3 regions of the Pseudoduganella sp. R-31 genome follow, and region 2 is predicted to be linked to each of the others. Evidence: predicted binding sites of a transcription regulator. Region 2 holds the regulator's gene; each other region holds the start of a gene.
What was found. Region 2 encodes NrdR, which represses ribonucleotide reductase genes. Its sites were predicted from a motif close to CACNANATNTNGTG; they were not measured.

Region 1 (3,273 bases), 3.3 Mb from region 2:
GAAGCCGACCTGCGCGAACTACTGGAAATTACCCTGCTGAAGATGGGGCTGGACGTGGACAGCACCGAAACACTTCAGCAAGCACGCCAGCTGTTTGCCGAAAAAGACTTCCAACTGGTGCTGACCGACATGCGCTTGCCCGACGGCCTTGGGCTGGACCTGGTGCGCGAGGTGGCGGCCAGCGGCAAGAATATCCCGATTGCAGTCGTGACGGCCTTCGGCAGTGCCGAAAATGCCGTGGTGGCGCTGAAGGCGGGCGCCTTTGACTATGTGAGCAAGCCGGTGCAGCTGGAGCAGTTGCGCGTGCTGGTGCAGTCGGCGTTGAAGCTGAGCGACAGCGCCCCGGCTGCCGCCCGGGCGCGCGGACAGGCGCAAGGCAGGCTGCGCGGCAGTTCGGCTGCGATCCAGGCCCTGCGCGCCCAGATTGCCCGGCTGGCGCGCTCGATGGCGCCGATTGCCATCAGTGGCGAGTCGGGCAGCGGCAAGGAGCTGGCGGCGCGCGAAATCCACGCCCAGAGCTCGCGCGCGGACAAGCCGTTCATCGCCGTCAACTGCGGCGCCATCCCGGAAGCCCTGATGGAGGCCGAGTTCTTCGGCTACCGCAAGGGCGCGTTCACCGGCGCTTCCGACGAGCGCGACGGCTTCTTCCAGGCTGCCAACGGCGGTACCCTGATGCTGGACGAGGTGGCCGACCTGCCGCTGGCCATGCAGGTCAAGCTGCTGCGCGCGATCCAGGAACGGCGCGTGCGCAAGATCGGCGCCACGGCCGAGGAGCCGGTCGACGTGCGCATCATTTCAGCCACCCACAAGAATCTGGAAAAGCTGGTGGAGGACGGCCTGTTCCGGCAGGACTTGTTCTATCGCCTGAACGTGATCGAACTGCGCCTGGCGCCCTTGCGCGAGCGGCTTGACGACCTGGACGAACTGGTCGAAGCCATCCTGGCGCGGCTGGGGAGCTTTGAGCAAAAGGTGGTGCTGGCGCCCGGCGTGCTGGACGTCTTGAAAGGCTACTCCTTCCCGGGCAATGTGCGGGAGCTGGAGAATATCCTGGAACGCGCGCTGGCATTTTCCAATGATGGCGTGATCTCGGCGGAAGACCTGGCGCTGAAAGGCGGTTCGCTGCCGGCGCCAGTGCCAAGCCCTGCGCCCGTGGCCGCGCCAGCCGCTCCTGCCAGCCCGGAGCCCAGCCAGGCTGCCGCCCAGCCGGCCAGCCCGGCCGCCACGCCAGCGCCGGTGGCAAGCTTGCCGGCCGAAGCCCCTGCAGGGGCGGCCGCAGCAGGCGGCGCGCCGGCCATGCCGCAGCTGCCGGCGTTCAATGTCCAGGCAAGCAGCCTGCCGGCCTACCTGGAAGCGGTCGAGCGCGACATCATCACGCGTGTCCTGGCCCAGGCCAACTACAACCGCACCCAGGCCGCCCAGCTGCTGGGCATCAGCTACCGCCAGCTTCGCTACCAGATGCAGAAGCTGAACATCCAGGACCCAGGCTAGCAGTTCGCGGCGGCGGGGCGCCCGCCGCCCGATTGGTCTATAATCCCGGTCCGCCGCGAAAATCCCCTTGATTGATGTAGCGTTTTCGCCAACGCACAACCGTGTGCTGCGCCGCAACATTGCTTATTAAATCAGCACGCAAAAAGCTGTGTTAGTGCTCGCTCACCGCCGATCGCCTGTAGCGATGGGGGATATCAAAAGTCAATAAGAAAACGTGGTCTAAACGAAAAAATTTCACCTTGTACGATCCGAATCACGTCACTACAATTAGTGGACAGAATTCGATGGTCCACTAGATATAGTGGCCATTAACAAATACTGAATACGCGGAGCATAAATGCAATCTACTCAAGATATTTCCACCACTCAGGCGCCTCAAGTGCCTGTTTCCGCTGGCGAAACCGCTGGCGGCGTCGCTGTTTCCGCTAGCCAAATGGCCGACTACCGCATCATCCGCCGCAACGGCGCCGTGGTCGCTTTCGAGCCATCCAAGATCGCCGTGGCAATGACCAAGGCCTTCCTGGCAGTAAACGGCGGCCAGGGTGCGGCTTCCGCCCGCATCCGCGAACTGGTGGAAGAATTGACCAAGAACGTGGTGAGCGCCCTGATGCGCCGCCAGCCAGCCGGCGGCACCTTCCATATCGAAGACGTGCAAGACCAGGTTGAACTGGCCCTGATGCGCTCCGGCGAACACGACGTGGCACGCTCCTACGTGCTGTACCGCGCCAAGCACATGGAAGAACGCCGCCTGAAGAAAGAGGCAGCCGGCGCCACCGCGACCGCTGAGCCGCAGATCAACGTCACCGAGAACGGCGTATCCCGTCCGCTGGTGATGCAGGAAGTGCGCGACCTGATCGGCGCCGCCTGCAAGGGCCTGGAAAAGCACGTCGATGCCGACGCCATCCTGGCCGAAACCGTGAAGAACCTGTACGACGGCGTGCCGGTCGAAGAACTGCACAAGTCCGCCATCCTGGCTGCCCGCGCGCTGATGGAAAAGGACCCGGCCTACTCCCAGGTGACCGCCCGCATCCTGCTGCACACCATCCGCAAGGAAGTGTTCGGCAAGGAAGTTCCGCAAGCCGGCGCCGCTGCCGCCTACATCGAATACTTCCCGCAGTACATCGCCAAGGGCATCGCCGCTGAACTGCTGAACGAAGAACTGGGCAAGTTCGACCTGGCCAAGCTGGCCAAGGCCCTGGTGGCCGACCGCGACCTGCAGTTCGGCTACATCGGCCTGCAAACCCTGTACGACCGCTACTTCCTGCACGTGCGCGATGTGCGCATCGAAATGCCGCAGGCCTTCTACATGCGCGTCGCCATGGGCCTGGCCCTGAACGAAACCGACCGCGAAGCGCGCGCCATCGAGTTCTACAACCTGCTGTCGACCTTCGACTTCATGTCGTCGACCCCGACCCTGTTCAACTCCGGCACCCAGCGTTCGCAGCTGTCCTCCTGCTACCTGACCACCGTGTCCGACGACCTGGAAGGCATCTACGACGCCATCAAGGAAAACGCACTGCTGGCCAAGTTCGCCGGCGGCCTGGGCAACGACTGGACCCCGGTGCGTGCACTGGGCGCCCACATCAAGGGCACCAACGGCAAGTCGCAAGGCGTGGTGCCGTTCCTGAAAGTGGTGAACGACACCGCCGTGGCAGTGAACCAGGGCGGCAAGCGCAAAGGCGCCGTCTGCGCCTACCTGGAAACCTGGCACATGGACATCGAGGAATTCCTCGACCTGCGCAAGAACACCGGCGACGACCGCCGCCGCACCCACGACATGAACAC
Region 2 (3,273 bases):
CGTCCGAGCCCCAACCGTTTTCCCCCTTGTATTTGCAGCGAAGTTCAGCAACGCCGTCTCCAGCTTGGGCAATGTAGAAAATGCTCCAGGCCCATTCGCCTGGGTCGGCCGGGAAACCGGCGCAATTGAGCATGGCGCCGCCGCCCTCCGCGCCGGCGATTGCTGCAGGTGCATAGCGAATGGCGAGTACGTCGCTGCCGTTGACAGCTGGCAGCGCTGGGCCGAGGCCGTCGGCGTTGGTTGCCACACTTGCGGCGTCGCGGCCTTCGATGGCCATGGGCGACGTTGGCGCGGCGGCGACCTCCGCGCCTGGCTCGCCGGGATAGCCCGCCTGCCGCAGGGATTGGCCGATGATTGCCAGTGCGAAGCGGCCACTATCGTCAATGCGGGTATTGGCGCCGTTATGCAGGAAGTCGCTATCGGACGCGTGCAGGAGGGAGGCGGCCGCCAACGCTACCAACAGGCTGAGCGCCATCGCGACGAGGACTTCGGCCATGGCCAGGCCATGCTGGCGTGCTGTCATTGCATGTCTCCTGCGGCTGGCGGATCAACCGGATCGTTTGGAGCCGGCTGGGCGGGCGCCGCTGGCGGTGGGCCGGGCAAGGGTGGCGGATCGGCCAGCGCGATGGGCAAAGCAACGCCTGGAACGGTGGCCAAACCGGCAGCAGCCCCATCTGGCCGCCGGAAGCGCCAGCCTATCTTGATGACGACGGGCGCATCGGCGCCACCGGAGCATGGCCATTGCAACTGGCCGCCCGGCGCCGTGTCGGCGTCGCGGCAGATGACGGCGCGGGCTTGCGGCAGCACAGCCGCAAGGTGACGGCGGAACTCTTCCAGCTCTTGCCGCGCCATGGCGCCGGAATCGCAGGGCGCGCCGGCACAGGAAGCCGGTGCGCCGGAAACGCCGCTGGCATCGCTGGCGTCGAATTCGAATCCCAGGTAAGCGGAGGACTGCGCGGCGTTCGCGCGGATGTGGTCAGCAAGCGTGGCGGCAGCCTGCAGGGCTTCGGTCTGCAGGCTCGACTCCTGTCGAGTGCGCATGGCGTGGGCCTGCATCGCCAGCGCGCCGACCAGGCCGACGGCGAGCAGCAGCACGGCAACCAACACTTCCACCATGGTGAACCCAGCAAATGGACGATGCATGGCACAGCCCTCCCCTGCTGATCAAATTAGTCAGCAGAGGACTCGCGGGTTTGAGAAATATCAAGCCTTGGGAGAGAGCTCTTGACCGTCACCAACTTCTTCGATCGCGTCCTGGAATTCGGCCAGGTCTTCGAAGTTCTTGTAGACGGATGCGAAGCGGATATACGCCACTTTGTCCAGGCGCTTGAGCTCGGCCATGACGAGTTCGCCGACGAAGACCGAATCGACTTCACGCTGGCCGCTGGTCAGCAGCTTTTCTTCGATCGAGGAAACCGCCTTGTCAACGGACTCGGCGGCAACAGGGCGCTTGCGCAAGGCCAGCATCAGGCTGGCGCGCAGCTTGTCGGCCGAATACTCGGTGCGGCTGCCGTTCTTCTTGACCACATAAGGCATGGTCAGTTCGATCCGCTCCCAGGTGGTGAAGCGCTTGTCGCAGTTCACGCAGCGCCGGCGCCGCTTGATGGCGTCCCCTTCCTCCGACACGCGGGTGTCGAGGACCTGGATATCATCGTGCTGGCAGAACGGGCATTTCATGGATTGAGCGTCTCTTATTATTGAATGAAAAAGCGCCGGACCTTACGATCCGGCGCCTCGATAGTACCAACCGCTTGCTTAGGCGTAAACAGGGAATTTGTCAGCCAGCACCTTCACAGCGGCTTTCACGCGCTCGATGGTTGCTGCATCGTGCGGGTTATCCAGCACGTCGGCGATCAGGTTGCCCACTTCTTCCGCTTCGGCTTCCTTGAAACCGCGGGTGGTGAAGGCTGGCGAACCCAGGCGGATGCCCGAAGTCACGAATGGCTTCTGCGGGTCGTTCGGGATGCCGTTCTTGTTGCAGGTCATGTGCGCCTGGCCCAGGATCGCTTCCGCTTCCTTGCCGGTCAGGTTCTTAGCGCGCAGGTCGACCAGGAACACGTGCGACTCGGTGCCGCCGGAAACGATGCGCAGGCCGCGCTTGATCAGGGTCTTGGCCAGCACGTCGGCGTTCTTCACCACTTGCTGCTGGTAGGCCTTGAATTCAGGGGACAGGGCTTCCTTGAAGGCCACTGCCTTGCCGGCGATCACGTGCATCAGCGGGCCGCCCTGGATGCCAGGGAAGATCGCGGAGTTGATGATCTTTTCGTGTTCGGCTTTCATCAGGATGATGCCGCCACGTGGGCCGCGCAGGGACTTGTGGGTGGTGGAGGTCACGAAGTCGGCGTGCGGAACCGGGTTCGGATACAGGCCAGCGGCGATCAGGCCGGCGTAGTGGGCCATGTCGACCATGAAGTAGGCGCCAACGGCCTTGGCGACTTTGGCGAAGCGCTCGAAGTCGATCTTCTTGGAGAAGGCGGACGCGCCGGCGATGATCAGCTTAGGCTTGTGTTCCTTGGCCAGGGCTTCCATTGCGTCGTAGTCGATGTCTTCTTCAGCGGTCAGGCCGTAGGAAACGACGTTGAACCATTTGCCGGACATGTTCAGCGCCATGCCGTGGGTCAGGTGGCCGCCTTCCGCCAGCGACATGCCCATGATGGTGTCGCCTGGTTTCAGGACAGCGAAGAACACGCCCTGGTTAGCCTGGGAACCGGAGTTAGGCTGCACGTTGGCTGCTTCGGCGCCGAACAGCTGCTTCACGCGGTCGATTGCCAGTTGCTCGACGACGTCCACGTACTCGCAGCCACCGTAGTAGCGCTTGCCAGGATAGCCTTCGGCGTATTTATTGGTGAGCTGCGAGCCCTGGGCTTCCATTACGGCTGGCGAGGTGTAGTTCTCAGAAGCGATCAGCTCGATGTGGTCGTGCTGGCGCTTGTTCTCGTTCTGGATAGCGGCAAACAGCTCCGCGTCAACGTTGGCGAGGGTGTGATCTTTTGCGAACATGAAATTACTCCAGTTTTTAAGGCAGATTGGATCGAATCGGGAGCCAAAAAGTGACAGGGCAGCCGAAACGCAGGTTTCCATCGTGGCTGCCCAGGCGAACGGCTGTTTGAGATCTCACGTTCCCCGGTGGTTGCCCACCTCTCACCAGCAGCGCAAGCGCCAGCTAGTTTTTCGCCAGTTACGTGAGACAGTAATGGAGCCAAGATTGTAGATTAAGTGGCCAGATCCGGCAATCGTTTGGCCGGATTCGGCGGATTTCGGGGGTTATTCGGC
Region 3 (3,273 bases), 3.1 Mb from region 2:
GCCTGGAGCGCAGCCTGAATGAGCTGGCACTGCAAAAGTCCAACGTGGAAATGGCGCACAAGGATCTGTCGGCCGTGCTGCTGACCTTGAAGCAGGCGCAGGCCAACCTGATCACGTCCGAGAAGATGGCATCGCTGGGCGCGCTGGTAGCAGGCATTGCGCACGAACTGAATACGCCGATCGGCAACAGCCTGCTGACCGCGACGGCATTGAGTGACATGTGCAAGGAGTTCGAGCGCCAGCTCTCCGAGGGCGGCATCAAGCGCTCGGCCCTCGATACGCATCTGAAGGATGCGCGCATGGCGTGCTCGATCATCACCAACTCCCTGACGCGGGCGGCTGACCTGATCCACTCCTTCAAGCAGGTGGCGGTCGACCAGACCTCCGACAAACGGCGTTCGTTCAACCTGCATGGCGTGGTGCACGACACGCTGGCGACTTATTCCGCCCAGCTGCGCCGTGCCAACTGCGAAGTGAAGGTGTGGATGCCGGAGACGCTCAACTTCATGTCCTACCCCGGCAGCGTGGGCCAGGTGCTGAGCAACCTGATCCAGAACGCCATCATGCATGCCTTCGAGGGACGGGAGTCCGGGCATATCACCATCAGTGCCGTCGAGATGGACGAGGATAATGTCGAACTGCGCTTTGCCGATGACGGCAATGGCATGAGTGCGCGCACGCTGCGCCAGGTGTACGATCCCTTCTTCACCACCAAGATGGGGCAGGGCGGGTCAGGGCTCGGCATGAACATCGTCTACAACCTCGTTACCGGTGTCTTGCGCGGGACCATCCACGTTGAATCCGAGCCTGGAAAAGGCACTACCGTGATCATGACCTTGCCGCGCCAGGTTCCCGCGAAGGAGGAACTGGCGGAAACCGACCTGCTTCACGCGCAGTAGTCGGGCAAAGCCAGAAGTCAGGTGCGCAAGCCTTCCAGGATTTTCAATGCAGCACGCTCCGCTTCGCCTTCGGCGGCATGCTGGTCCAGAAAGGTCTGGTCTGCCGACACGCGTCGCTTCGGATAGATATGGGTCATATGCATCGGGTTCGCGGAAGGGGCGAAGATGGAGACGTAGGCGCCCCATTGCTCCGTGCCTTCAAGCAGTTCGCCGGTGTACTCAATCTCGTAGTCATCAACGCTTTTGGTAGGCATCGTCATTCCAGGATCAGCGCAGGAACTTGCCGGCTTTGGCTTCGAGGAGCCGAACCAGTTCGGCCTGCATGTATTCGTAGTCGTCAGGAATGTCGAGGCAAATCACGCGCTTCCCGTTCAGGTGCGCCCTGAAATCGCGGGAGAGGCGGTTGCGGTGAGTCTTCTCCATCACGAAGATGATGTTGGCCCACGCGATCTGCTCGCTCGACAGGGGGACGTCGGCGTCATTGCCCAGGCCTGCGGAATCGGTCTCCACATCGGGCCAGCTCGCGAATACATGCTCCGCTGTCGGGCTGCGCAAGCGATTTTGCGTGCAGATGAAGAGTGCTCGTTTCATGGTATAGGCGAAATTTGCACGAATCTTATCAAATTTAAACCAGATCAAGGAAATCAAAAGTCTGTGCCGTCAAGTCGTTGTTCACTACATTTAGTGTGTAATATCCATCTCAGCACAACATGTAGTTAAAGAGAATAATGAACCCTGCCCGCAAGACTACCGTGGACGTGGAGTCCTCGATCAATGAATACCTCCAGCAGCTCGACTGGCGGGTGAACGCCAATGCCAACCAGGGCTATTCGCTGGGCGGCATGATCCTCAACATTTCCGGCAAGATGGTCGCCAACTACTGGCTCGACCACGTCTACCCGCGCACGGTCGGCGAAGCGCATCGCAATGCCGATATCCACATCCATGACCTCGACATGCTGGCCGGGTATTGCGCCGGCTGGTCATTGCGCACGCTGCTGAACGAAGGCCTGAACGGTGTGCCGGGAAAGGTGGAATCGGCGCCGCCGAAGCACCTCTCCAGCGCCGCCGGCCAGATCGTGAACTTCCTTGGCACCTTGCAGAACGAATGGGCCGGTGCACAGGCTTTCAGCTCCTTCGACACCTATATGGCGCCCTACGTCCGCAAGGATAGGCTGGGCTATGAACAGGTACTGCAGACCATGCAGGAACTGGTCTACAACCTGAACGTCCCCTCGCGCTGGGGCACGCAAACGCCTTTCACCAACCTCACTTTCGACTGGACCTGTCCGGAAGACTTGCAGGAGCAGGTGCCGGTGATCGCCGGCGAAGAGATGCCGTTTACCTACGGCGACCTGCAGGCCGAGATGGACATGATCAACCGCGCCTACATCGAAGTGATGATGCGCGGCGACGCCAAAGGCCGCGCCTTCACCTTCCCGATCCCGACCTACAACATCACGCCGGACTTCGACTGGCACAGCCCGAATGCCGACCTGCTATTCGAAATGACTGCCCGCTATGGCTTGCCTTACTTCCAGAACTTCGTGAACTCGGAACTCAAGCCGAACATGATCCGCTCCATGTGCTGCCGCCTGCAACTCGACCTGCGCGAACTGCTCAAGCGGGGCAACGGCCTGTTTGGCTCGGCCGAACAAACCGGCTCGCTGGGCGTGGTCACGTTGAACTGCGCCCGCCTTGGCTACCTGTATGCAGGCGACGAGGCGGCGCTGTTTGCACGCGTGGACGAACTGCTTGAACTGGGCAAGACCAGTCTGGAGATCAAGCGCCAGGTGATCCAGCGCCTGATGGATGGCGGCCTGTTCCCCTATACCAAGCGTTACCTCGGCACGCTGCGCAACCATTTCTCCACGCTTGGCGTGAATGGCATGAACGAAATGCTGCGCAACTTCAGCGGCGACACGGAAGACATCACCACCGAAGCCGGGGCCGCGCTGGCGATACGCCTGCTCGATCACATCCGCGCCCGCATGCTGGAGTTCCAGGAAGAGACAGGGCATATGTACAACCTCGAGGCTACGCCGGCCGAAGGCACAACCTACCGCTTTGCCAAGGAGGACCGTGCCCGCATGCCGTCGATCCTGCAGGCAGGCACGCCGGAAATGCCTTACTACACCAACTCTTCGCAGCTCCCGGTGGGCTTCACCGATGACCCGTTCGAAGCGCTGGAGCGGCAGGACGAGCTGCAACGGAAATACACAGGCGGCACCGTGCTGCACCTGTACATGACCGAGCAGGTATCCAGCGCCGATGCCTGCCGCCGCCTGGTGCAGCGCGCACTGACGCACTTCCGCCTGCCGTACATCACGGTGACGCCGACGTTCTCGATCTGTCCGAAACACGGCTACTTGAG

Region 1: ACN9MY_RS27655 (ribonucleoside-diphosphate reductase subunit alpha) is a predicted target of NrdR. The motif match lies at 1,779-1,792, and genes of this name have one in related genera.
Region 3: ACN9MY_RS26050 (ribonucleoside triphosphate reductase) is a predicted target of NrdR. The motif match lies at 1,604-1,617, and genes of this name have one in related genera.

Annotation. Positions count from the first base shown of each region.
Region 1 is NZ_CP183986.1:6,073,293-6,076,565, reverse strand. Features, by position in the region: gene ACN9MY_RS27660 (sigma-54-dependent transcriptional regulator) at 1-1,488, shown strand, start outside; gene ACN9MY_RS27655 (ribonucleoside-diphosphate reductase subunit alpha) at 1,826-3,273, shown strand, end outside.
Region 2 is NZ_CP183986.1:2,612,351-2,615,623, reverse strand. Features, by position in the region: gene ACN9MY_RS11945 (PilW family protein) at 1-523, opposite strand, end outside; gene pilV (type IV pilus modification protein PilV) at 520-1,143, opposite strand; gene nrdR (transcriptional regulator NrdR) at 1,204-1,677, opposite strand; gene glyA (serine hydroxymethyltransferase) at 1,756-3,000, opposite strand; ZMP/ZTP riboswitch at 3,082-3,192, opposite strand.
Region 3 is NZ_CP183986.1:5,712,975-5,716,247, reverse strand. Features, by position in the region: gene ACN9MY_RS26065 (CHASE domain-containing protein) at 1-899, shown strand, start outside; gene ACN9MY_RS26060 (hypothetical protein) at 917-1,153, opposite strand; gene ACN9MY_RS26055 (low molecular weight protein tyrosine phosphatase family protein) at 1,167-1,490, opposite strand; gene ACN9MY_RS26050 (ribonucleoside triphosphate reductase) at 1,628-3,273, shown strand, end outside.